Regions from separate parts of the Streptomyces sp. NPDC048523 genome, predicted to be linked through region 2. Evidence: riboswitches for the same ligand, from Rfam matches in the RefSeq annotation. Region 2 holds a riboswitch; each other region holds the start of a gene.
What was found. A riboswitch is a leader RNA that binds a small molecule or an ion and turns the genes downstream of it on or off. The one in region 2 is predicted to bind thiamine pyrophosphate.
Positions count from the first base shown of each region.

Region 1: linked by a shared signal. The riboswitch ahead of thiC (phosphomethylpyrimidine synthase ThiC) and the one ahead of thiO (glycine oxidase ThiO) in region 2 are both predicted to bind thiamine pyrophosphate.
Region 3: linked by a shared signal. The riboswitch ahead of ACGFWE_RS36120 (thiamine ABC transporter substrate-binding protein) and the one ahead of thiO (glycine oxidase ThiO) in region 2 are both predicted to bind thiamine pyrophosphate.

Region 1 covers NZ_JBICWQ010000005.1:198,639-205,854, forward strand. The annotation lists gene ACGFWE_RS26470 (LacI family DNA-binding transcriptional regulator) at 1-19, shown strand, start outside; gene ACGFWE_RS26475 (metallophosphoesterase) at 219-1,280, shown strand; gene ACGFWE_RS26480 (hypothetical protein) at 1,474-2,337, shown strand; gene thiC (phosphomethylpyrimidine synthase ThiC) at 2,427-4,205, opposite strand; TPP riboswitch at 4,198-4,387, opposite strand; gene ACGFWE_RS26490 (YibE/F family protein) at 4,693-6,192, shown strand; gene ACGFWE_RS26495 (SsgA family sporulation/cell division regulator) at 6,918-7,216, opposite strand, start outside.
Region 2 covers NZ_JBICWQ010000002.1:227,806-235,021, forward strand. The annotation lists gene ACGFWE_RS09965 (hypothetical protein) at 1-494, opposite strand, end outside; gene metF (methylenetetrahydrofolate reductase [NAD(P)H]) at 551-1,474, opposite strand; gene thiE (thiamine phosphate synthase) at 1,607-2,257, opposite strand; gene ACGFWE_RS09980 (Rv2175c family DNA-binding protein) at 2,352-2,723, opposite strand; gene ACGFWE_RS09985 (hypothetical protein) at 3,110-3,277, opposite strand; gene ACGFWE_RS09990 (FAD-dependent oxidoreductase) at 3,370-4,590, opposite strand; gene ACGFWE_RS09995 (hypothetical protein) at 4,623-4,973, opposite strand; TPP riboswitch at 5,026-5,137, shown strand; gene thiO (glycine oxidase ThiO) at 5,135-6,298, shown strand; gene thiS (sulfur carrier protein ThiS) at 6,295-6,495, shown strand; gene ACGFWE_RS10010 (thiazole synthase) at 6,499-7,216, shown strand, end outside.
Region 3 covers NZ_JBICWQ010000009.1:111,965-119,180, reverse strand. The annotation lists gene ACGFWE_RS36125 (iron ABC transporter permease) at 1-1,666, opposite strand, end outside; gene ACGFWE_RS36120 (thiamine ABC transporter substrate-binding protein) at 1,642-2,712, opposite strand; TPP riboswitch at 2,709-2,816, opposite strand; gene rlmN (23S rRNA (adenine(2503)-C(2))-methyltransferase RlmN) at 2,844-3,950, opposite strand; gene ACGFWE_RS36110 (hypothetical protein) at 4,213-5,067, shown strand; gene ACGFWE_RS36105 (YdcF family protein) at 6,578-7,216, opposite strand, start outside.

The DNA of each region.
Region 1 (7,216 bases), on a different contig from region 2:
GTCGCCCGAGGAGGAGTAGCCGGGAGACGGTCGGCGGGGTCGAAGCCCGGTCCAAACGGGGCGAATGCCGCGATGAACAGGAGTCTTGCTCCGATTCACCACCCCTGGGTCATCACATGGCGCGATCCGCATTCCTATGATGGGCCCACGACACCGCGGGCCGCTGCGACCAGGCAGTCCGAAGCGGTGCAGATGCGGCGCGATGGTGGAGGGGTCTGATGACTCAGGGGGCCGGTCAGGGACCCGAGGTGGAGCGCACGGCGGTGCTGCGCGACTTCCGGGTGCCCGCGTACGTCAACGAGACCGGTCCGTACGGCCACAGCACGCACCCCGGCGACGTCGTCCCGGCCCAGGATGCCTACCCGGAGGGATACACCCCCACCGAGCAGGACCTGCCGGTCATCGACCACGGTGACGGGCTCCAGACGGCCGCCGACCCCGCCGAGCGGGCGGAAGAGGGTCCCGGCCCGCTGTTCGTCGTCGGCGACGTCCACGGCTACCTCGACGAACTGATGGCCGCACTCCACGAGAAGGGTCTCGTCGACGCCGCGGGCAACTGGTGCGCGGGCACCGCCCGGCTGTGGTTCCTCGGCGACTTCACCGACCGCGGGCCCGACGGCATCGGCGTCATCGACCTCGTCATGCGGCTGTCCGCGGAGGCCGCGGCGGCGGGCGGCTACTGCAAGGCCCTCATGGGCAACCACGAGCTGCTGCTGATCGGCGCCAAGCGGTTCGGCGACACGCCGGTCAACTCCGGCGCGGGCACCGCCACCTTCCAGGCGGCCTGGCTGCTCAACGGCGGGCAGAAGACCGACATGGACCGCCTCCAGGACCACCACCTGCAGTGGATGTCCCGCCTGGACGCCGTCGAGGAGGTCGACGGACATCTGCTGGTGCACTCCGACACCACCGCCTACCTCGACTACGGCGACTCGATCGAGGCGGTCAACGACACCGTCCGCGAGACCATCACGCGCAATGACGCGGACGAGGTCTGGGACCTGTTCCGCAAGTTCACCAAGCGTTTCTCCTTCCGTGACGAAGGCGGCGCCGACCATGTGCGCTCCCTGCTCGACACATACGGCGGCACCCGCATCGTGCACGGCCACAGCCCGATCCCCTATCTGCTCGGCGAAGTGGGCTCCGAGGACGACAAGGAGGATTCCGGCCCGGTGGTCGAGGGACCGCACGTCTACGCCGACGGACTGGCCATCGCGATGGACGGCGGGGTGACCATGGCCGGAAAACTGCTGGTCCAGCAACTGCCCCTGGATATCTGACCCTTCACAGGGCAAACATTCCCCCAGGACGGACCGACCGTCGACCGCGCAGGCCAGAGGCCAATTTCTGGAAACCCCCTGTCACCCTGTGCCGTGCCCGCTCTACCATCTGCTTATCCGTAGCAGGCTCCCCTCCGTTTCTGCCCGACGGCTCGTTCGCATGCGAGCCCCAAGCCCTACGGAGCATCGGGGGATGCACATGAACAGCGTTCCGCAGCACCTGCACAGCGAGGACCGCCAGGAGTACGAGCGGATCCTCGACGAGGCGCTGCGCTCCGCACCACACCGTCCCGAACTGGCCGCGGTCGGACAGCGGCTGAATCCCGAACAGCTGCGCACCATGGCCCTCAACGCCACCGCGCTCATCACGGCGGCCGCGGCGACCGAGTACCAGCACTACGTGAAGGTCCGCGAGGAACAGCGCCGCCCGTCGACGCCGTCCACCCTGTCGTCCGTCCACGAACCCCGCCCCGCGGATTCGGGCACGGGTGCGATGGGGCTCGCCACCACCATGGGAGAGGTCGCCGAGAACGCCGGTGCGGGCGCCGTCGCCGTCGCCGCCGTTCTGACGCCCGTCCTCGCCGGAATCGCCGCGGCGATCTTCCTGCTCGTGGGTTACGTCCTCCAGATGCTCAGCCCACCGCCGGCGTTCGCCCACGCCATGATCACTATCGGATGGGTGTTCGGCGCCCTGACCGCGGCCGCGATCCTGGTCGCCGCCTGCGGCCTGCTGCTCACCGCACTGCACAACCGGCCCTCGCCGGACGCGGCGTACGGCGAACTCAGCGAGGAGGTGGCACGGGCGAAGGACGCCTGGCGCGAGGCCCTGCTGGAACGCGGCCTGCTCCCCTTCCTCAGAGACGCCCTCGCCGATCCCGGCACCGCCGCACTGCACCACACGGCACCGCCCGCACCGCCCAGCCGGATGCCCAGCCTCGGCTACGACCGCCCGGGCTTCAGCAGCCCGGACGACGGAGCCTCCGGTGCCCGCCCGAGCTTCACCAGCCCGGACTACACCAGCCCGGACTTCGGGGGGCCGGAACACCAGCCGGAGTAACTCCCGGCAGTCCCTCGGCTTGCGCCCCCACCGCGGGGAGCGCAAGCCGAAGACCCGGCCACGGGCCACCCGCCGACGGCTCGCCTACATCAGTCGGCGATCGGCAGATAGACCCGGTTGCCCGCCGCCGCGAACTCCTTCGACTTCTGCGCCATCCCCTCCTCGATCTCCTCCTGACTGCCGCCGTGACGGCGGCGGATGTCCTGGGAGATCTTCATCGAGCAGAACTTCGGCCCGCACATGGAGCAGAAGTGGGCCGTCTTGGCCGGTTCGGCCGGGAGGGTCTCGTCGTGGAACTCCCGGGCCGTGTCGGGGTCGAGGGCCAGGTTGAACTGGTCCTCCCAGCGGAACTCGAAGCGGGCGTCGGAGAGGGCGTCGTCCCACTCCTGGGCGCCTGGGTGTCCCTTGGCGAGGTCGGCCGCGTGGGCGGCGATCTTGTAGGTGATGACACCCGTCTTGACGTCGTCACGGTTGGGCAGGCCCAGGTGCTCCTTGGGCGTGACGTAGCAGAGCATCGCGGTGCCCCACCAGGCGATCATCGCGGCACCGATGCCGGAGGTGATGTGGTCGTAGGCCGGCGCGACGTCGGTGGTCAGCGGGCCGAGCGTATAGAACGGAGCTTCATCGCAGATCTCCTGCTGAAGGTCGATGTTCTCCTTGATCTTGTGCATCGGGACGTGTCCCGGGCCCTCGATCATGGTCTGTACGTTGAAACGCTTCGCGATCCGGTTGAGTTCCCCGAGCGTGCGCAACTCCGCGAACTGCGCCTCGTCGTTGGCGTCCGCGATCGAGCCGGGCCTGAGGCCGTCGCCCAGCGAGTACGTGACGTCGTAGGCGGCGAGGATCTCGCACAGTTCCTCGAAGTTCTCGTACAGGAACGACTCCTTGTGATGCGCGAGGCACCAGGCCGCCATGATCGAGCCGCCGCGCGAGACGATGCCCGTCTTGCGGTTCGCGGTCAGAGGTACGTACGCCAGGCGCACGCCCGCGTGGACCGTCATGTAGTCCACGCCCTGCTCGGCCTGCTCGATGACCGTGTCCTTGTAGATCTCCCAGGTCAGCTCCTCGGCGCGACCGTCGACCTTCTCGAGAGCCTGGTAGAGCGGCACCGTGCCGATGGGGACGGGGGAGTTGCGCAGCACCCACTCGCGGGTGGTGTGGATGTTGCGGCCGGTGGACAGGTCCATGACCGTGTCGGCTCCCCACCGGGTCGCCCAGGTCATCTTCTCGACCTCCTCCTCGATGGAGGAGGTCACCGCGGAATTGCCGATGTTGGCGTTGACCTTCACCAGGAACCGCTTGCCGATGATCATCGGCTCGATCTCCGGGTGGTTGACGTTCGCCGGCAGCACCGCGCGCCCCGCCGCGATCTCCTCACGCACGACCTCGGGAGAGACGTTCTCCCGGATGGCCACGTACTCCATCTCCGGTGTGACCTCGCCGCGGCGGGCGTAGGCGAGCTGCGTGACCGCCTTGCCGTCACGGCTACGGCGCGGCTGGCGGGACCTCCCCGGGAAGACCGCGTCGAGGTTGCGGAGACCACCCCGCGGTGAGGTGTGCTTGATCCCGTCGTCCTCCGGGCGCATGGGACGGCCCGCGTACTCCTCGGTGTCCCCGCGGGCGATGATCCAGTTCTCCCGCAGTGGCACGAGGCCCCGGCGGACGTCCGTCTCGGTGAGCGGATCGGTGTACGGGCCCGACGTGTCGTACAGCGTGACCGACTGCCCGTTGGTGAGGTGCACCTGACGGACCGGCACCCGCAGATCGGGGCGAGAGCCCTCGATGTACGCCTTGTGCCAGCCGGTGGACTTCCCGGCCTCCCCGTCGAGCTGGTCGGAGGCAGGCGTGCGCGCGTCCTTGATGGTCATGAGACCTACTCCCTACGCCGGCATTACCCGGTAACAGGTTCGGCGGTCGACGCAGCGGCTTCCGTCTGCCGACGCTTCGTGGGGAACATCACTCGGTCGAGATGACGTTCCACGTGAAACATCGCTGGGACGGAGGTCAGCGCCCTCTCAGCCCGGTGCTCCGAGCTCCCGCGTGTACAAAGGTGGCTCCACGCTAGCGTCACTTCGGGCGCGGTGAACAGAGGGCCCCTGTCGTTCTTGCGATGATCGGTCGGTGACCACGACGCATCAGCCTCCTTACCCGCCTCCCGAGCCTCCGCGCCGACCGGGCTCCGGAAACGGCCTTGGGCCCGGCCCCGGCAGCAGTTCCCGCGGCGGCTTCGGAGACGGCCGGGGCGGCCGCCTGGCCGGTGAGACCGGCGGCCGGCGCGAGCATGAACATGAGCACGATGGCGGCTATGGCGGCGGTCACGGCTACGGCCACGGGCAGGGCGCGAGTCACGGCGGCCTGGGCAGCGATGGCAGCCTGGGGGGTGGCGACGGCGGCCATGGCGGCGAGGGACACGGGCAGGGTTCCGGTGACGGGCAGGGTTCCGGTGACGAGCGAGGTCCCGGTGACGCGCACGGGCATGGGAGCGGGCCCGGTTCCGGCGGTGGGCACGGCCACTCGCACAGTCATGGCCATGGACCGGCAACTCCCGTATCCAAGCACCTGCGCAAGGTCATCGCGGCGATCCTCATCCCGTTCGGCGTAGCCGTGATGGTGGGGCTCGCGGTGCTGTGGCCCGGCGGCGCCCCGGCACACGAACGCACCGGAGTCGGCTTCGACCGGCAGACCCAGCAGGCCACGGTCACCAAGGTCGTGAGTGTCAGCTGCAAGTCGGTGAACGCCTCGGGTGAGGCCCCCACCGGGGACACCTCAACCGCCGAGGGCTCCTCCGCCGAGCAACGGGCGAACGGCACCTGCAAGAAGGCGACGATCCGGGTCGACACCGGCGACGACAAGGGCCGCACCTTCACGGAGATCGTCCAGCCGGACCAGTCACGGCAGTTGCACGAGGGCGAGAAGGTCGTGGTCGCGTACGAGCCCTCCGCGCCCAGGGACTTGCAGTACTCGGTCGCCGACGTGAACCGCAGGTTCCCGATGGGGCTGCTCGCCAGTATCTTCGCGCTCGCCGTCGTGGTCGTCGGGCGGCTGCGCGGAGTCATGGCGCTGGTCGCGCTGGCCATCAGCTTCATGGTGCTGAACTTCTTCATCCTGCCCGCGATCCTCCAGGGCTCGAACCCACTGCTCGTGGCGGTGATCGGGGCGAGCGCCATCATGCTGATCGCCCTCTATCTGTGCCACGGTCTGTCGGCCCGGACCTCCGTGGCGGTACTGGGGACGCTGATCTCGCTGGTGCTGATCGGTACCCTCGGCTCGCAGTTCATCGGCTGGGCAGCGCTGACGGGCAACACGGACGACAACACCGGGCTCATCCACGGCCTGTACCCGTCGATCGACATGAGTGGTCTGCTGCTCGCCGGCGTCATCATCGGCTCGCTCGGTGTCTTGGACGACGTGACGGTCACGCAGACCTCGGCGGTCTGGGAGCTGCACGAGGCCAACCCGACGATGGGCTGGCGGGGGCTGTACCGCGCGGGTATCCGGATCGGCCGCGACCACATCGCGTCCGTCGTCAACACCCTCGTCCTCGCCTACGCCGGCGCGGCGCTGCCGCTGCTGCTGCTCTTCTCGATCGCGCAGTCCAGCGTGGGGGGCGTGGCCAACAGCGAGTTGGTGGCGGAGGAGATCGTGCGCACGCTGGTCGGCTCGATCGGCCTCGTTGCCTCGGTACCGGTCACCACGGTGCTCGCGGCCCTGGTGGTCTCGGCCGACCGACCGGGGACGGAGGCGGAGGCAACGGGGACGTCTGCAGCCGTACCGGCCACCAGTACAAGCGCGGGCACGGCCGACCGCCGCCCGGCAATGGGACGCGGGGGGAAGGGGCGGCGACGCAAGCACTGAGTGGGGACGAGGGGGTGGGCCGGAGTTCCGGTTCCCGGACTCCGATCCAGGTTCCGGATTCCGGGTCCTGCCATCGGAATCCGTTCCGGATATCCCGGCCACCGGCTCCCGGCTTCCGGCATCCGGTCCGCGTTCCAGCTCCCGGACTCGCTCTGAGTCCCCTGCGCTGGTGCTCTGGTTCCGGACTGCCCTCCCCGGTTCCCGGCTCACGTTCTCACGGCTCACGGTTCCCAGCTCACGGCTCACGGCTCACGGCTCACGGCTCACGGCTCACGGCTCACGGCTGCAAACTTTCGGTTGCGGCCCGGGTTCTCGGATCCCGCCTCATGCCTGGGGGCTCCGATTCCGGTCTGGCTCCCAGTCCCCGCTCCCGTCTACTGGTCTCAGTTCCCCGGGCTCAGCTCCGAGTCCCGGCTCTCAGGCTGCGGTTCCAGTGTTTCCAGGCACTGTTCTCGGATCTTCGGCTCCTCGACTCGTCCAAGGAGACCCGCTCGCCATAGCACCTGTGCGTACGCGCACTGGATCACGCCACATCGCTTCCACCCCCCACGCCGGCCTCTCGCCGGGCACCGCCGTCAGGATTCGCCACGTCCACACCTCGGCAGAAACACCACGCAGGCCTGATCCACCCTGCACTCCACCAGACCGTCCCCGCCCCGGCAGAAGCGTTCCTGCACCCTCCCACCCTTTGACGAAGGAAGCCGCCACCCCGCCGCCGTAAGAGGTCAGCCCGCGCTCTGCTCCTCCGCCAGGATCCGGTCCAGTGCCTCGTCTAGATGCGTGTCGAAATCGGCCAGCGCGGTCTCCTGGCCCAGCGGCACCAGCTTGTCGGTACGGTCGAGGAAGGCAATGATCGGCGCCGTCGACGAGCGGAACAGGGCCTGGTCGCCACCGACCTGAAGCCTGATCAGGACATCGCCCAGTAGGTCGGAACCGGCGGGCGCGACCCGTACATCGCCCTCCCCGCAGGGCCGCCCCACCCCGTCGATCAACAGCTCGCGACCGAAAGCCCAGGTCACTGGGG
Region 2 (7,216 bases):
ACCGAGGTGGTCTCGGCGGCCGTGGGCGCGGCGGAGCGTGCGGGCGTGAAGACGTCGTCGCGGTCGTAGTCCTCGTCCTGGCCGAAGCCGGCGGTGTTGTCCGGCCGGCCCTGGTCGTACCCGGTCTCATCGAGATAGGCCGCGCCACCCGACGCCAGGTCGGAGGCATCCGGGTCGGACTCCTCGCGGCCGCGCTCCCGGCGGCTCTTCTTGCCACCGGTCAGACCGCCCAGCGCGGCCGGGGGGTTGACCGCCCAGCCCTGCTCGAAGCCGCGACGGAAGGACAGGGTGACGTAGGTCTGGCCGACCGCGAACGCGATCGCGCCCAGGCCGATGACGATCACCGACGGGATCAGCACGCCGAGGACCACACCGAGGAAGCCGACGAAGGCGAGCAGCCGCCAGCGCAGTCGCGCCTTGTACTGCAGCAGCACCTCGCCGAGCAGCCACAGCGCGACGAATCCGAACGCGATGTAGAGGACCGTCCAGCCCATGTACGCCCCTCTCCCAGTGACCGCTACGCAGTGTGTCGTATGTCCGTGCGGCCGGTCTAGGCCTGCGGTGGATGGTGCAGACCCAGGTTTTCGTAGATTTCCAGCGAGGCCGTGGAGTTGTTGAGCGTGATGAAGTGCAGTCCGGGCACTCCCTCGGACAGCAGCCGCGCGCAGAACTCCGTGGCGAACTCGATTCCGATTGAGCGTACAGCGGCCGGATCGTCCTTTGCTGTGAGGATCCGCTCTTTCAGGACGGAGGGGATGATCGCGTTACTGAGCTGTGGTAGCCGCTCCAGCATCCGGACGCTGGTCACGGGCATGATCTCCGGGATGACGGGGGTCGCGCAGCCCGCCGCGTCGACTCGGTCACGCAGCCGCAGATAGGACTCCGGCTGGAAGAACATCTGGGTGATGGCGTAGTCGGCGCCGGCACGGCACTTGTCCACGAAGCGCGCGACGTCGGTGTCCCAGTCGGCGGAGCGCGGGTGCATCTCCGGGAAGGCGGCGACACCGACACAGAAGTCGCCCGACTCCTTGATGAGCCGGACGAGTTCGGCGGCGTAGGTCAGGCCCTGGGGATGCGCCACCCACTCGGCCATCGGGTCGCCGGGCGGGTCGCCGCGCACGGCCAGCATGTTGCGGATCCCGGCGTCGGCGTACTGGCCGATGATGTTGCGCAGTTCCGCGATGGAGTGGTTGACCGCGGTGAGGTGGGCGACCGGGGTCAGGGTGGTGTCCGCGACGATCTGCTGGGTCTCCTTGACGGTGCCCGCGCGGGTGGAGCCGCCGGCGCCGTAGGTGACGGAGACGAAGTCCGGGGCGACCGCCTCGACCCTCCTGAGCGCGCTCCACAGGTTCCGCTCGCCTTTGGGGGTCTTCGGCGCCGAGAACTCGAAGGAGTACGTCGTCTTTCCCGCGGCGAGCATGTCGCGCACGGTGCGTGCGCGGTCAGTCCTGGTGGATGCGGTTCCTAGGGCCATACCGGCAGGTTAGCCAGGGGGCAGCGGTCACCCAACCAGATCAGGGAAATTTGCCCGTTTTGTCGACTTGTTGTCCATCCTTCGGACACCGGGCCGATCATGCGACCGGCCTCCCCGGTCGGCACCGGCCCGTCACCGCGTGTCACGCAACCGCTTCGCGAACTCCGCGGCGGCCGCGCCCGGATCGTCGGCCTCGGTGATCGCCCGGACGACCACGACCCGGCGGGCACCGGCCTCCAGGACCTCGTCGAGGTTGCCGAGGTCGATGCCCCCGATGGCGAACCAGGGGCGGTCGGTGCCGAGGGCCGCGGTGTACCGGACCAGGTCGAGACCGGGGGCGTGCCGGCCCGGCTTGGTGGGGGTCGGCCAGCAGGGGCCGGTGCAGAAGTAGTCCACGCCGTCCTGCACGGCGGCCGCGGCGGCCTCCGACTCGGCGTGGGTGGAGCGGCCTATGAGGATGTCGTCGCCAAGGATCGCGCGGGCGGCGGGCACGGGCAGGTCGCCCTGGCCCAGATGCAGTACGTCGGCACCGGCCGCGTGGGCGACGTCGGCCCGGTCGTTGACCGCGAGAAGCTTGCCGTGCCGCGCGCAGGCGTCGGCGAACACCCGCAGATGCTCAAGTTCCTCGGCCGCCTCCATGCCCTTGTCCCGCAGCTGAACGATGTCGACACCGCCGGCCAGGACCGCGTCCAGGAACTCGGCGAGGTCGCCCTGGCGCCTGCGGGCGTCCGTGCACAGGTACACGCGGGCGTCGGCGAGCTGGGTGCGGGCGGTGTCGGGCATGCGTGTGTCTCCCCCGGGTTCGGTGGCGTACGGGCCGTGCCGGACCGTGGCCGTGGCCTCGGTGGTCACGGCCCGTACGCCGGTGTGGTTCGGATCAGACGGCGAGCGCCTGGGCCCGGCGCTTCACCTCCGTGCCGCGATTCTCGCTCAGGGCCTGCGCGGGGGTGCCGGGCAGGCTGTCGTCGGGCGTGAAGAGCCACTCCAGCATCTCTTCGTCGGTGAAGCCGTCGTCCCTCAGGAGCGTCAGGGTCCCGGTCAGGCCCTTGACGACCTTCTGCTCGGCCACGTCGATGAAGGCGGCGGGCACGTGCAGCGCGCGGTTCTCACCACGGCGTACGGCGATGAGCTGGCCCTCCTTGACCAGCTGCCGCACACGCGTCACCTCGACATCGAGCATCTCTGCGATGTCGGGGAGGGTGAGCCAGGCGGGGACGAGAGCATCGATCTTTGCGTCAATCTCGGTCACGGGATTAAGCGTGCCATCCCGCACTGACAGTCGGAAGCCGGGGCACCTCCGACGGGGCGACGGAATGGCTGATCGCCGGGTGCGGTCAGGGTGGCCCAGGGGCCGAAAGAGAGGCCGGCAGCAGGTCAGGGGCATCGAGCAGTACCGGGTCGCGCCACCGGACCAAGCCGCCGGCCGACGCGCCATTGTGATCGCCGGTGGCGTCCGATTGCGCGGCGCCTCGCCCGGAAAGCCCAAGCGTGGCGCCGGCAGGTCAGGGGCATCAGGCACCCCCAGGCCGCGCCGCCGAGCGACCCGGCACCGCAATTCGCCGACCGCGACCCGTCGCCGACACCCTGCCCAGACGGCCGAAAGCGTGACCGCCGGCAGGTCAGGCGCGTCAAGCATCACCCGACTGCGCCGCCGCGACGGAAGGGCCTTGCCCGGGTCACGACACGGTGGTCCGCCTCCGCCGTGGTCGCCGGCGGCGGCATACGGGGTCCGGTCGCCTCGTCGTCCATGTCGGAGGCGACGGAGAAGGCGACGGACTCGTCGCCCTTGCCGGAGGCCTTCACCGGGGCGACCTTGCCGGTGCCATCGCCGACCTCCGTGGCCGGACCGGGCCGCCCACGCCCTCGCCGCTCCGGAATCGCCGGGCCCGGGCCGCCTACGCCGTCGCCGCCTTGAGCGGTCTCGCCGGGTCTGCCAGGAGTTCCGGGTCCATCTCCGTGCCCGCCTCGATCAGGCGGCGGCCCTGGGCCAGGTCGCGGGGCCGGCCCACCGCCAGGAGGGCCACCAGGCGGTTCTCGCGCAGCCAGCACACCGTCCAGGCGGGACCGGACGGCTCGCCGCGCCACAGGGTCGTGTCGGCGGACGCGTGGTGGCCGGCGTACTGGACGAAGCGGCCGAACTGCTCGGACCAGAAGTACGGGACCGGGTCGTAGACCGTGGGGGTCTCGCCCAGGATGTCGGCGGCCACCGTGCGGGGGCCCTGGAGGGCGTTGTCCCAGTGGTGGACCAGCAGGCGCTCGCCGTACCTCGCCGAGGGGAAGGAGGCGCAGTCGCCGACCGCGTAGACGTCCGGCGCGGAGGTGCGCAGCCGGTCGTCGGCGAGGACCTCGCGGTGGGCGCCCAGCTCGATGCCGGAACGGGCGAGCCAGGCCGTGGCGGGCCGGGCGCCGATACCGACCACCACAGCGCCCGCGGCCACCCGGGAACCGTCGTCCAGGACGACCGCGCCCGGCTCGACGCGCTCCACGCGCGCGTTCGTCCGCAGATCGGCCCCGGCGTCGGCGTACCAGGAGGCCATCGGCGCGGCCACCTCGGCGGGCAGCGCGCCCGCGAGGGGCCGGTCGGCGGCTTCCACGACCGTCACCGCGCAGCCCGACTCACGCGCGGCGGTGGCGAACTCGGCGCCGATCCAGCCCGCGCCGACGACCACGATGTCGTGCTGCCGGGCGAGCACGGGGCGCAGCCGCTCGGCGTCGTCGAGGGTGCGCAGCAGATGCACGCCGGGCACGCCCTCCGTGCCGGGCAGCCGGATCGGCTCGGCGCCGGTGGCGATGACCAGGACGTCGTACGGGCAGGGCCCGGCCTCGGTGTCCAGCTCGTGCGCGTCGGGGCGCACGCCCAGTGCCTCGCGGCCGAGCTGCAGTTCGATGCCGAGGGCCTCGAAGTCAAGGTCGAAGGCGGATCCCTCGGCCTTGCCCAGCAGCACGGCCTTGGAGAGCGGCGGACGGTCGTACGGCTGATGGGGCTCCGCGCCGATCAGCGTGACGGTTCCCGTGAAGCCCTGTTCACGCAGGGCGACCGCGGTCTGCACCCCGGCCATGCCCGCGCCGACCACGACCACCCGCCGCTGCGCCTGCGCCTGCATCTGCTCGCTCATTTGATCACCATAGTCACCTGACAATCAGTCAGTCAGGAGTCGTGCTCCGTGACCTGCTCCACAACGCTCGTCCCGCTGCCCGGCTGCGACTCCCACTCCCACGTCTCCTCCAGCCGCACCCGGCCGTCGGGAAGCTCCACGACCGTCGAGACACAGTGCCCGGAGGATGTCGTCCCGTCGGGCTTGAGCTGGACGTACCGGAAGTCGAGACGGTCCCCCGCGCGCGTGCCGACGAGATGGCCGCGTACGACGTCGCCGCCCGCGTACTCGGCCCAGATCTCCCCGTCCTTCTCGTGGTAGGTGAACCGGGTCCGCGTCCCCACCTGACCCGGTGCCTGATCGGCCACCGGGGCGAGGACGAGACCGTCGAGCGAGCGGGACATGGCGCGAGGCTCCCTTACAGCGGCACACGGGCACGGGCTAGGGTGGCCAACGTAGAGCACTCGCGGGAGCCCGGACGCACCGGGCTGAGAGGGAGGCTGGCGGCCTCCGACCGTACGAACCTGATCCGGGTCATGCCGGCGAAGGGAGGGGCTGGACGCCCATGTCCTCACGTACGTCAGACGTCCTCGTCGTCGGGGGCGGCATCATCGGCCTGGTCACGGCCTGGCGGGCCGCGCAGCGCGGTCTCACCACGGCCGTCGTGGACCCCGAGCCGGGCGGCGGGGCCGCCCAGGTGGCCGCCGGGATGCTGGCCGCGGTCACCGAACTGCACTACGGCGAGCAGACCCTGCTGGGCCTGAACCTCGCCTCCGCCCAGCGCTATCCCGCCTTCGTGGCCGAGCTCACCGAACTGACCGGACAGGATCTCGGTTACCGCCGGTGCGGCACGCTCGCCGTCGCCCTGGACGCCGACGACCGCGCCCACCTGCGCGAACTGCACGCGCTCCAGCGGCAGTCGGGGCTGGAGTCGGAGTGGCTGTCCGGCCGGGAGTGCCGTCGGCTGGAGCCGATGCTCGCGCCCGGGGTGCGGGGCGGGCTGCGGGTGGACGGCGACCACCAGATCGATCCGCGCCGCCTCACGCGCGCGTTGCTGGCCGCGTGCGAGCAGGCGGGTGTCGTCTTCCACCGCGCGTGGGCCAAGGGCCTCCGTGTCGCGGGGGACCGGGCCGCGGGGGTCACCACGACTGACGGCGACGAGCTGGGCGGGGGCCAGGTGGTGCTCGCCGCCGGAAGCCTCAGCGGCCGCCTCGAAGGGATCCCCGCGGACGTCCTGCCCCCGGTACGGCCCGTCAAGGGCCAGGTGCTCCGGCTGACCGTTCCTCCGCGCTACGCGCCCTTCCTGAGCCGCACGGTGCGGGCCGTGGTCCGCGGCAGCCAGGTCTATCTGGTGCCGCGGGAGAACGGCGAGCTGGTGATCGGCGCGACCAGCGAGGAGCTGGGGTGGGACACGACGGTGACCGCGGGCGGGGTGTACGAGCTGCTGCGGGACGCCCACGAACTCGTCCCCGGCATCACCGAACTGCCGCTCACAGAGACCCGCGCGGGACTGCGCCCGGGCTCCCCGGACAACGCCCCGCTGCTCGGACCCACGGAACTGGCCGGGCTGGTGCTCGCGACCGGCCACTATCGCAATGGCGTGCTGCTCACGCCGATCACCGGGGACGCCATGGCGCACGTCCTGACGACCGGTGAGCTCCCCGACGTGGCACGCCCGTTCACCCCGAGGCGCTTCGCCGCCACGGAGCTCCTGGAGCAGCCGGTATGAACATCTCCGTCAACGGAGAGCCGAGGGAGTTCGCTCCCGGCACGGCTCTCGACATCGTCGTACGGGCGCTGACGCCGGCGCCCTCCGGGGTGGCCGCCGCGCTCAACGAGACCGTCGTCCCGCGCACGCAGTGGCCCTCGACGCCCCTCGCCGAGGGAGACCGCGTGGAAGTCCTCACCGCCGTCCAAGGAGGCTGACCCATGGCCGACGATCCCTTTGCCATCGGCGGTACGTCCTTCTCGTCCCGGCTGATCATGGGCACGGGCGGCGCGCCCAGCCCGGAGGTGCTGGAGCGGGCGCTGGTCGCCTCCGGCACGGAGCTGACGACGGTCGCGATGCGGCGGGTGAACCCTTCGGTGCACGGCTCGGTGCTGTCCGTGCTGGAGAAGCTCGGCATCCGGGTGCTCCCGAACACGGCGGGCTGTTTCACCGCCGGGGAGGCGGTCCTGACGGCCCGCCTCGCGCGCGAGGCGCTCGGCACGGACCTGGTCAAACTGGAGGTCATCGCCGACGAGCGCACCCTGCTGCCGGACCCCATAGAGCTGCTGGACGCGGCGGAGACGCTGGTCGACGACGGCTTCACGGTGCTGCCGTACACGAACGACGACCCCGTGCTCGCCCGCAAGCTGGAGGACGTGGGCTGCGCGGCGATCATGCCGCTGGGCTCGCCGATCGGCTCCGGCCTCGGCATCCGCAACCCGCACAACTTCCAGCTGATCGTCGAGCACGCGCGCGTGCCGGTGATCCTGGACGCGGGGGCGGGCACGGCGTCGGACGCGGCCCTGGCGATGGAACTGGGGTGCGCGGGTGTGATGCTCGCCTCGGCGGTGACGCGGGCGCAGGAGCCCGAGCTGATGGCGCACGCGATGCGGCACGCGGTGGAGGCGGGGCGGCTGGCGCGGCGGGCAGGGCGGATTC
Region 3 (7,216 bases), on a different contig from region 2:
ACTCCCCGGTCCGGTCGGTCCGCAGCCGTTCGAGCACCAGCAGCGCCACCGCGCACACCACCATCAGGATCGTCGAAAGGGCCATCGCCTGGCCGTAGTTGAGGTCGCCGGCCCGCCCGAGCAGCCGGGCCACGGCAACCGGCAGGGTCGGGTTGTCGGGCCGTGCGATGAACACGGTCGCCCCGAACTCGCCCAACGACACGGCGAAGGCGAAGCCCGCCGCGATCAGCAACGCCCGCCGCACCATGGGCAGATCGACCTCCCGCCACACCCGCCACGGGGAGGCCCCGAGCACCGCCGCGGCCTCCCGCAGCCGGTGGTCCACGGCCCGCAGCACCGGCAGCATGGTCCGCACGACGAAGGGCACCCCGACCAGCGCCTGGGCGAGCGGCACCAGGATCCAGGACTGCCTGAGGTCCAGCGGCGGCTCGTCGAGGGAGATCAGGAACCCGAAGCCCACGGTCACCGCGGACACCCCGAGCGGCAGCATCAGCAGCGCGTCGAAGCCCCGTACGAACCGCCCCGCGTCCCGCCGCGTCAGCGCGGCCGCCGCCAGGCCCCCGACCGCCACCGCGATGGCGGTCGCGGCGAGGGCGTACTCCAGCGAGTTCCCGACCGCCTCGATCGGCGCGACGAGGAAGATCCCGCCGTCGCTGCGGGTCAGCGCCCGGTAGTAGCCGAAGCCGGGGGCATCCAGCGACCGCTGGACGAGCACCGCGAGCGGCAGCACGAGGAGTACGGCGACACAGCCCACGACCCCGGCCAGCAACCCCCGCTCCCCCGCGCCGCGCGGCCGCCGGGCGGTCAGCGACGCGTCCACGAGCCGCAGCGCGGTCTCCCGGCGCCGTACGGTCCACGCGTGCAGGGCGAGGACCGCGCCCACCGCGACGAACTGGATCAGCGTCAGCACGGCGGCCGTGGACAGGTCGAAGATCTCGGAGGTCTGCCGGTAGATCTCCACTTCGAGGGTCGAGAAGGTCGGCCCGCCGAGGATCTGCACCACGCCGAAGGAGGTGAAGGTGAAGAGGAACACCATGAGAGCGGCGGCGGCCACGGCGGGCCCGAGTGCCGGGAGCGTGACCGTCCGCCAGGCCCGGAGCCGGGACGCGCCCAGCATTCGCGCGGCCTCCTCCTGACGCGGATCCAACTGGGCCCACAGGCCGCCGACGGTCCGTACGACGACCGCGTAGTTGAAGAAGACATGCGCGAGCAGGATCGCCCACACGGTGGTGTCCAGCCGTACGCCCCACAGGTCGTCCAGCAGCCCGCCGCGTCCCACCAGCGCCAGGAAGGCCGTACCGACGACGACCGTCGGCAGCACGAAGGGGACGGTGACCACGGCCCGCAGGATCTGCTTGCCGGGGAAGTCGAAGCGCGCGAAGACGTACGCGCCGGGGAGCGCGATCAGGAGCGTGAGCGCGGTGGAGGCGAGCGCCTGCCAGGTGGTGAACCACAGGACGTGCCGGATGTCCGGCTGGGCGAGGACGTCGGCGATCCTGCCGAAATGCCAGGTCCCGCCCGCCTTGAGTCCGCGCGTGACGATCGCGGCGACGGGATAGGCGAAGAAGACGGCGAAGAACGCGACGGGCACGGCCACGAGTCCGAGCCGGGCCGCCGCGTTCTTGACGCCCTTGCGGGGCCTTACTTCAGTACGAGCGAGGTCCATGACTTGACCCAGTCGTCACGGTTGTCGGCGATCTTCGCCGGGTCCATGGTCTCGGGATCCTTGGCCTGCGGACCGTAGGCGGTGAACTCGGCCGGCACCTGGGCGCCGTCGATGACCGGATAGACGAACATGTTGAGCGGCATGTCCTGCTGGAACTCCTTGGTGAGCAGGAAGTCCACGAGGGCCTTGCCGCCCTTGGTGTTCTTCGCGTTGCTCAGCAGTCCGGCGTACTCGATCTGCCGGAAGCAGGTGCCCTGCGCGACCCCGGTGGGGGCGGTCTTCGGCTTCGGGTCGGCGTAGATCACCTCGGCGGGCGGCGAGGAGGCGTACGACACGACGAGCGGCCGGTCGGCCTTCGCCTTCTTGCCCCCGGCGGAACCGGAGAACTCCTCGTTGTAGGCCTGCTCCCAGCCGTCGACGACCTTGACGCCGTTGGCCTTGAGCTTCTTCCAGTAACCCTGCCAGCCGTCGTCTCCGTACTTCGCGGCCGTGCCGAGGAGGAAGCCGAGGCCCGGCGAGGAGGTGGAGGCGTTCTCGGTGACGAGGAGGTTCTTGTAGGCGGGCTTGATCAGATCGTCGTACGACGTCGGCGGCTGGAGCTTGTGCGCGGTGAAGTAGGCCTTGTCGTAGTTGACGCAGATGTCACCGGTGTCGATGGGCGTGACCTTGTCCCCGTCGACCCGGTACCCGGTCTTGATCCGATCGGCGCCCTTGGCCTCGTACGGCTGGAAGAGGCCGTTGTCGAGCGCGCGGGACAGCAGCGTGTTGTCGACACCGAAGAAGACGTCGCCCTGCGGGTTGTCCTTGGTGAGGATCGCCTTGTTGACGGCCTGCCCGGCGTCGCCGTCCTCCAGGACCTTGACCCGGTAGCCGGACTTCTTCTCGAAGTCGGCGAGGACGCTCTTGGAGACGGCCCACGAGTCGTGGCTGACGAGCGTGACGGTCTTGGAGCCGGAGCTTGCGGAGTCGTCGGACGACGAGCCGCACGCGGACAGCGTGACCAGGCCCAGGCCGACGACGACAGCACAGAACTTCTTGTTGTTCACGGTGATGACCGAACTTCCTACCCAGAATGACCTGGGCGAGGTTCAGAGGGTCTGCGGCCCGATTGCCGCACTCTCAGCGCTGTGGCGCTCCCCTGTCGGATATGAAGATGTACGTACGTACGGTCGTCAGACTACCGCTCGGTGGCCGCGAGCTGGCCACAGGCCCCGTCGATCTCCTGCCCACGGGTGTCCCGGACCGTCACCGGCACACCGTGGGCGGCGATGGCCTCCACGAAGGCCTTCTCGTCCTCGGGCCGGGAGGCGGTCCACTTGGACCCCGGAGTCGGGTTCAGCGGGATGAGGTTGACGTGTACCGGCTTGCCCTTGAGCAGCCGTCCCAGCCGGTCACCGCGCCACGCCTGGTCGTTGATGTCCCGGATCAGCGCGTACTCGATGGACAGCCGGCGCCCGCTCTTCTCGACGTACTCGAACCCGGCGTCGAGGACCTCGCGCACCTTCCACCGCGTGTTCACGGGGACGAGGGTGTCGCGCAGTTCGTCGTCGGGGGCGTGCAGGGAGATCGCGAGCCGGCACTTGAAGCCCTCGTCGGAGAACCGCTGGATCGCGGGCACCAGCCCGACGGTCGACACGGTGATACCGCGCTGCGAGAGCCCGAGCCCGTCGGGGGCGGGATCGGTGAGCGCGCGAATGGAGCCGACGACACGCTTGTAGTTGGCGAGCGGCTCACCCATGCCCATGAAGACGATGTTGGACAGCCGAGCGGGCCCGCCCGGAACCTCCCCGTCCCGCAGCGCCCGCATCCCGTCCACGATCTGATGCACGATCTCGGCGGTGGACAGATTGCGATCGAGCCCGGCCTGCCCGGTGGCACAGAAGGGGCAGTTCATGCCACAGCCCGCCTGCGAGCTGATGCACATGGTCACCCGGTCCGGGTACCGCATCAGCACCGACTCCACGAGCGTCCCGTCGAACAGCCGCCACAGCGTCTTGCGCGTGGTCCCCTGGTCGGTCGACAGATGCCGTACGACGGTCATCAGCTCGGGAAGCAACGCCTCCTGGAGCTTGCCGCGCGAGCCCGCCGGGATGTCCGTCCACTGCGCCGGGTCGTGCGCGTACCGCGCGAAGTAGTGCTGCGAGAGCTGCTTCGCACGAAACGGCTTCTCCCCGATCCCGGCCACGACCTCCTTGCGCTCGGCGGGCGTGAGGTCGGCGAGATGCCGCGGCGGCTTCTTGGCTCCGCGGGGGGCGATGAAAGTGAGTTCTCCGGGTGCAGGCATAACCCTTCCAGTGTGGCAGATCAACTCGCGGAGCCCAGGCCAGAGCGGGGTGGGGGTGGTCACCCGTGGGTGCCGACTGTCGACGTTGGTCGGCTTCGGACGGCCCAGGGACGGCCCAGGGACGGCCCAGGACTTAGCCATGCCTTCAACTGCCAGAACCCCGAGGTAGTCCCGTCTCGACCATGCTGGCCTTCCGGTCGACCCCTCGATGTCGGTGCCGTCTGGGATGCTAATGATCCATTGAGAGGAAGGTGCCGTCGCAATGATGTCGACAAATAGGCGTGCAGAAATCGAACGACTGGTCGATGAGGCCTACGAAATCGAATCACTTGTTTCTAAATGGCAACAGCGAGGAACTGTAACGCGAGACGAGCTAAGGGCAGGGCAGGAGAGGTATCAGTCTTGGTACGTGCGAGCCACCCCCCTCATCTCAGAGATTTCCCGCGAGCAGTTCAAAGATATGTACGAAGGCGGCGCGGTTATCAAACGAATCAAGTCGTTCCTTGCAAAGCCTCTAGAAGTGAACCAATTCTACGATCCCACATCGCCAGATTCGCCATTTCCGAAGTGGTCCCATCCGTATTCTTCGACTTTCCTCGAATGTTTCCACACTCAACGCTCACTGCTTCAGGCGGAGATCTACACAGTCGCCGAGGTCTCCCCACTGCTGGCGGAAATCGCAGAAGCGTTCACCAGGTTCCCGAGTTTTTTGCAGTCCTTGCAAAACTCAAAGAAGCCGAACGTGCCACCACCCACGATCCAAAAGGAAGAAGATCTACAGGTGCTGGTGGGTGCTTGTCTTCGTTTGATGTACGACGATGTCCGCCCAGAGGACTACGTACCGGAGCATGGAGGCGGCCGGTCTCGGGTTGACTTCCTCCTGCCAACAGTTGGCATTGTTGTCGAGACGAAGATGACACGTGAATCACTTACCGATAGGAGAGTGGGCGAAGAACTTGCAATTGACTGGAACAGATACGCAAAGCATCCAGACTGTCGGGGTATTTTTGCTCTGGTGTACGACCCGAACCGATACTTGACCAACCCCGCCGGACTGCAATCCGACTTGACACAGGATCAAGGAAACCCTGCAACCAGAGTTCTAGTGATCCGCTGAGTCAGAGGTCGAATGATTCTCAATGCCCAAGTTGAGCCCACGGGGCCGCTAGTTGGTGGAGTACGACCCCGTGCGGTACACAGAATTTGCGGTTTGACGTCATCCTTATCAGGTCGATCACGGGCCCCATGGGAAGTGGCGAGACCCTAATCTGGTGAGGTTCTCTCGACCGTTGGGGGCTGCTCTCGTACACGCGTGTCCGCTGCTGTTGGTGTCAGCCGTTGATGTCAGACATCAATCAGTGGCTTGACAGTTCCCTGCGTCCGTCCCGCCGAGCAGCCTCTACGTTGGGTTGCGTAGTACTTCACCCGCAATAGCAACGAACGAGTTGTACGTGGGCCCAAGCTCAAGGTGCTCGTAACACGCCTGGCGTACTGCTATGTCGGGCGCCGATGTTTCGACGGCGTGAGCCCACTCCTTCATCAGGTAGACGGCAGCCATCACTGTAGCCATGAGCTCACCCACTGCGCTGCGTAGCTCAGGTGGTCCCCACAGATCCAGTTGACGGCTCACCGGTGCCATGGAGACCGACAGAGTGTCCACGGCCTGGTGATGTTCGTCAGCGGGCAGTTCCCCGCGTCCAAGAGCGCCTACCGACCGCGCCAAGGCTCCAGTCAGCTCCGAGTAATGCTCCATGAGCTGTGAACACGCCGACCGTCGATGCTCCCGCGCCCAATGACGGTGTTCAATCTCTGCCTGATCCTGCGTCTGCTTCAGGAGAGCCGCAGAGGTCTTCTCTGCGCCGATTCGCGCCCCGCGCACTGCGGCTACACCTCCAGCCACAGCGCCTCCGAGTGCGCCGACCATGCCAGCCACACCAGCAATAACCGCTGCCACCCCCGCGTCCATCCATCCATAGTGGATCACCGCGAAGGCAGTTGAGAGTCGTTCCTACAGATTGAGGGTGGCCGCCTCGCGACCTGCTTCACCCACCACTCACCCCAGCTCCCATCCCGTCCGCCGTCGACCCACACACTGTGGAGCGGGCGTGGTTCATGGCGTCCAGGTGGAGCGCGCCACTGTACGAACGACCTGGACGCCATGGGCCGCGTCTGCTCGGCTCTGCCTGGGTCGATGGTGGACGGGATGGGAGCACCCTGCGCACGCCCCTACGGACCCGCGGCCTCGAACGGCGCCCCCTCCATCCCGGTGCCGGCCGATCCCCCGCCGGAGGCATCGTTCTGACCGTGGCCATGCCCGTCTAGGGCTCTACCAACTGGGCCGTAACATGCTTGCGGCCCCAGGGCCAGGCCCCGGCGCCGAAGGCGCAGAGGGGCCAGGCCCAAGGGGCCAGCCCGCGCTTTGCGCGGGCCCTTGATGAGGTAGAGAAACCTGTAACAGGTCCCAGGACCGATCGAAGATCAATTGCCAAGTAGCGGTGACAGATCGTGGCCGTGATGCGTTCGGATGGGCGGCGCCTCGTCGCTCAAGGGGTCTGTGGTGAGCACCGCGCGGAACGCACTCATCGCCGCTTCTCGTTCTTCCGGGGCCGAGCCACGCAACGGGGGCATCATGCGGAGTGCTGGTCAGTAGCGAGAAGTCGGCTGGTGAAACCCTCGTGGCACAGCCGCTCGTACGCCTCACGCACGTCATCCGGTACCGGCTGGCTGATCATGTACCCCTGTTCCGGGTAGACCAAGAGACGCTGCAACGCCCCCACCAGCATGTCGATGACCAACCGAGCATCCTGGATCGAGTCCGCGTACTCCTCAAGCGTCATCGGCGTGGACGCGCTGACGAACTCGACCTCGGGCCAGAGCTTGCGTGCCGTGGCATACGCGCGTCGCTCCTCGTAGGGCTTGCTGATGAGAAGCACCGAGGAGACCTCAATCCCGGCATCCTCAAGCACCGCCTTGGAGAACCGGATGTTCTCGCCGGTGTTGCGGGCCTTGGGCTCCACGAGCACGGCTGAGCTGGGAACGCCGAGTTCGAGGGCCCGTTCGCGGTAGTGGACGGCTTCTCCCCGCGGCATGCGTTCCCGCGTCGTCGGACTGGTGGCTCCCGTGAACAGAAGTAGGGGAGCCAGGCCGCGCTTGTAGAGATCTACGGCCGAATCGGCCACACCCAGGTCATGGCTACCCAACCCGATCGCGACCGAGCACGGACGCAAGGCGTGCCCCATCTGGTGGTAGTCCCACAGGCGCCGCGC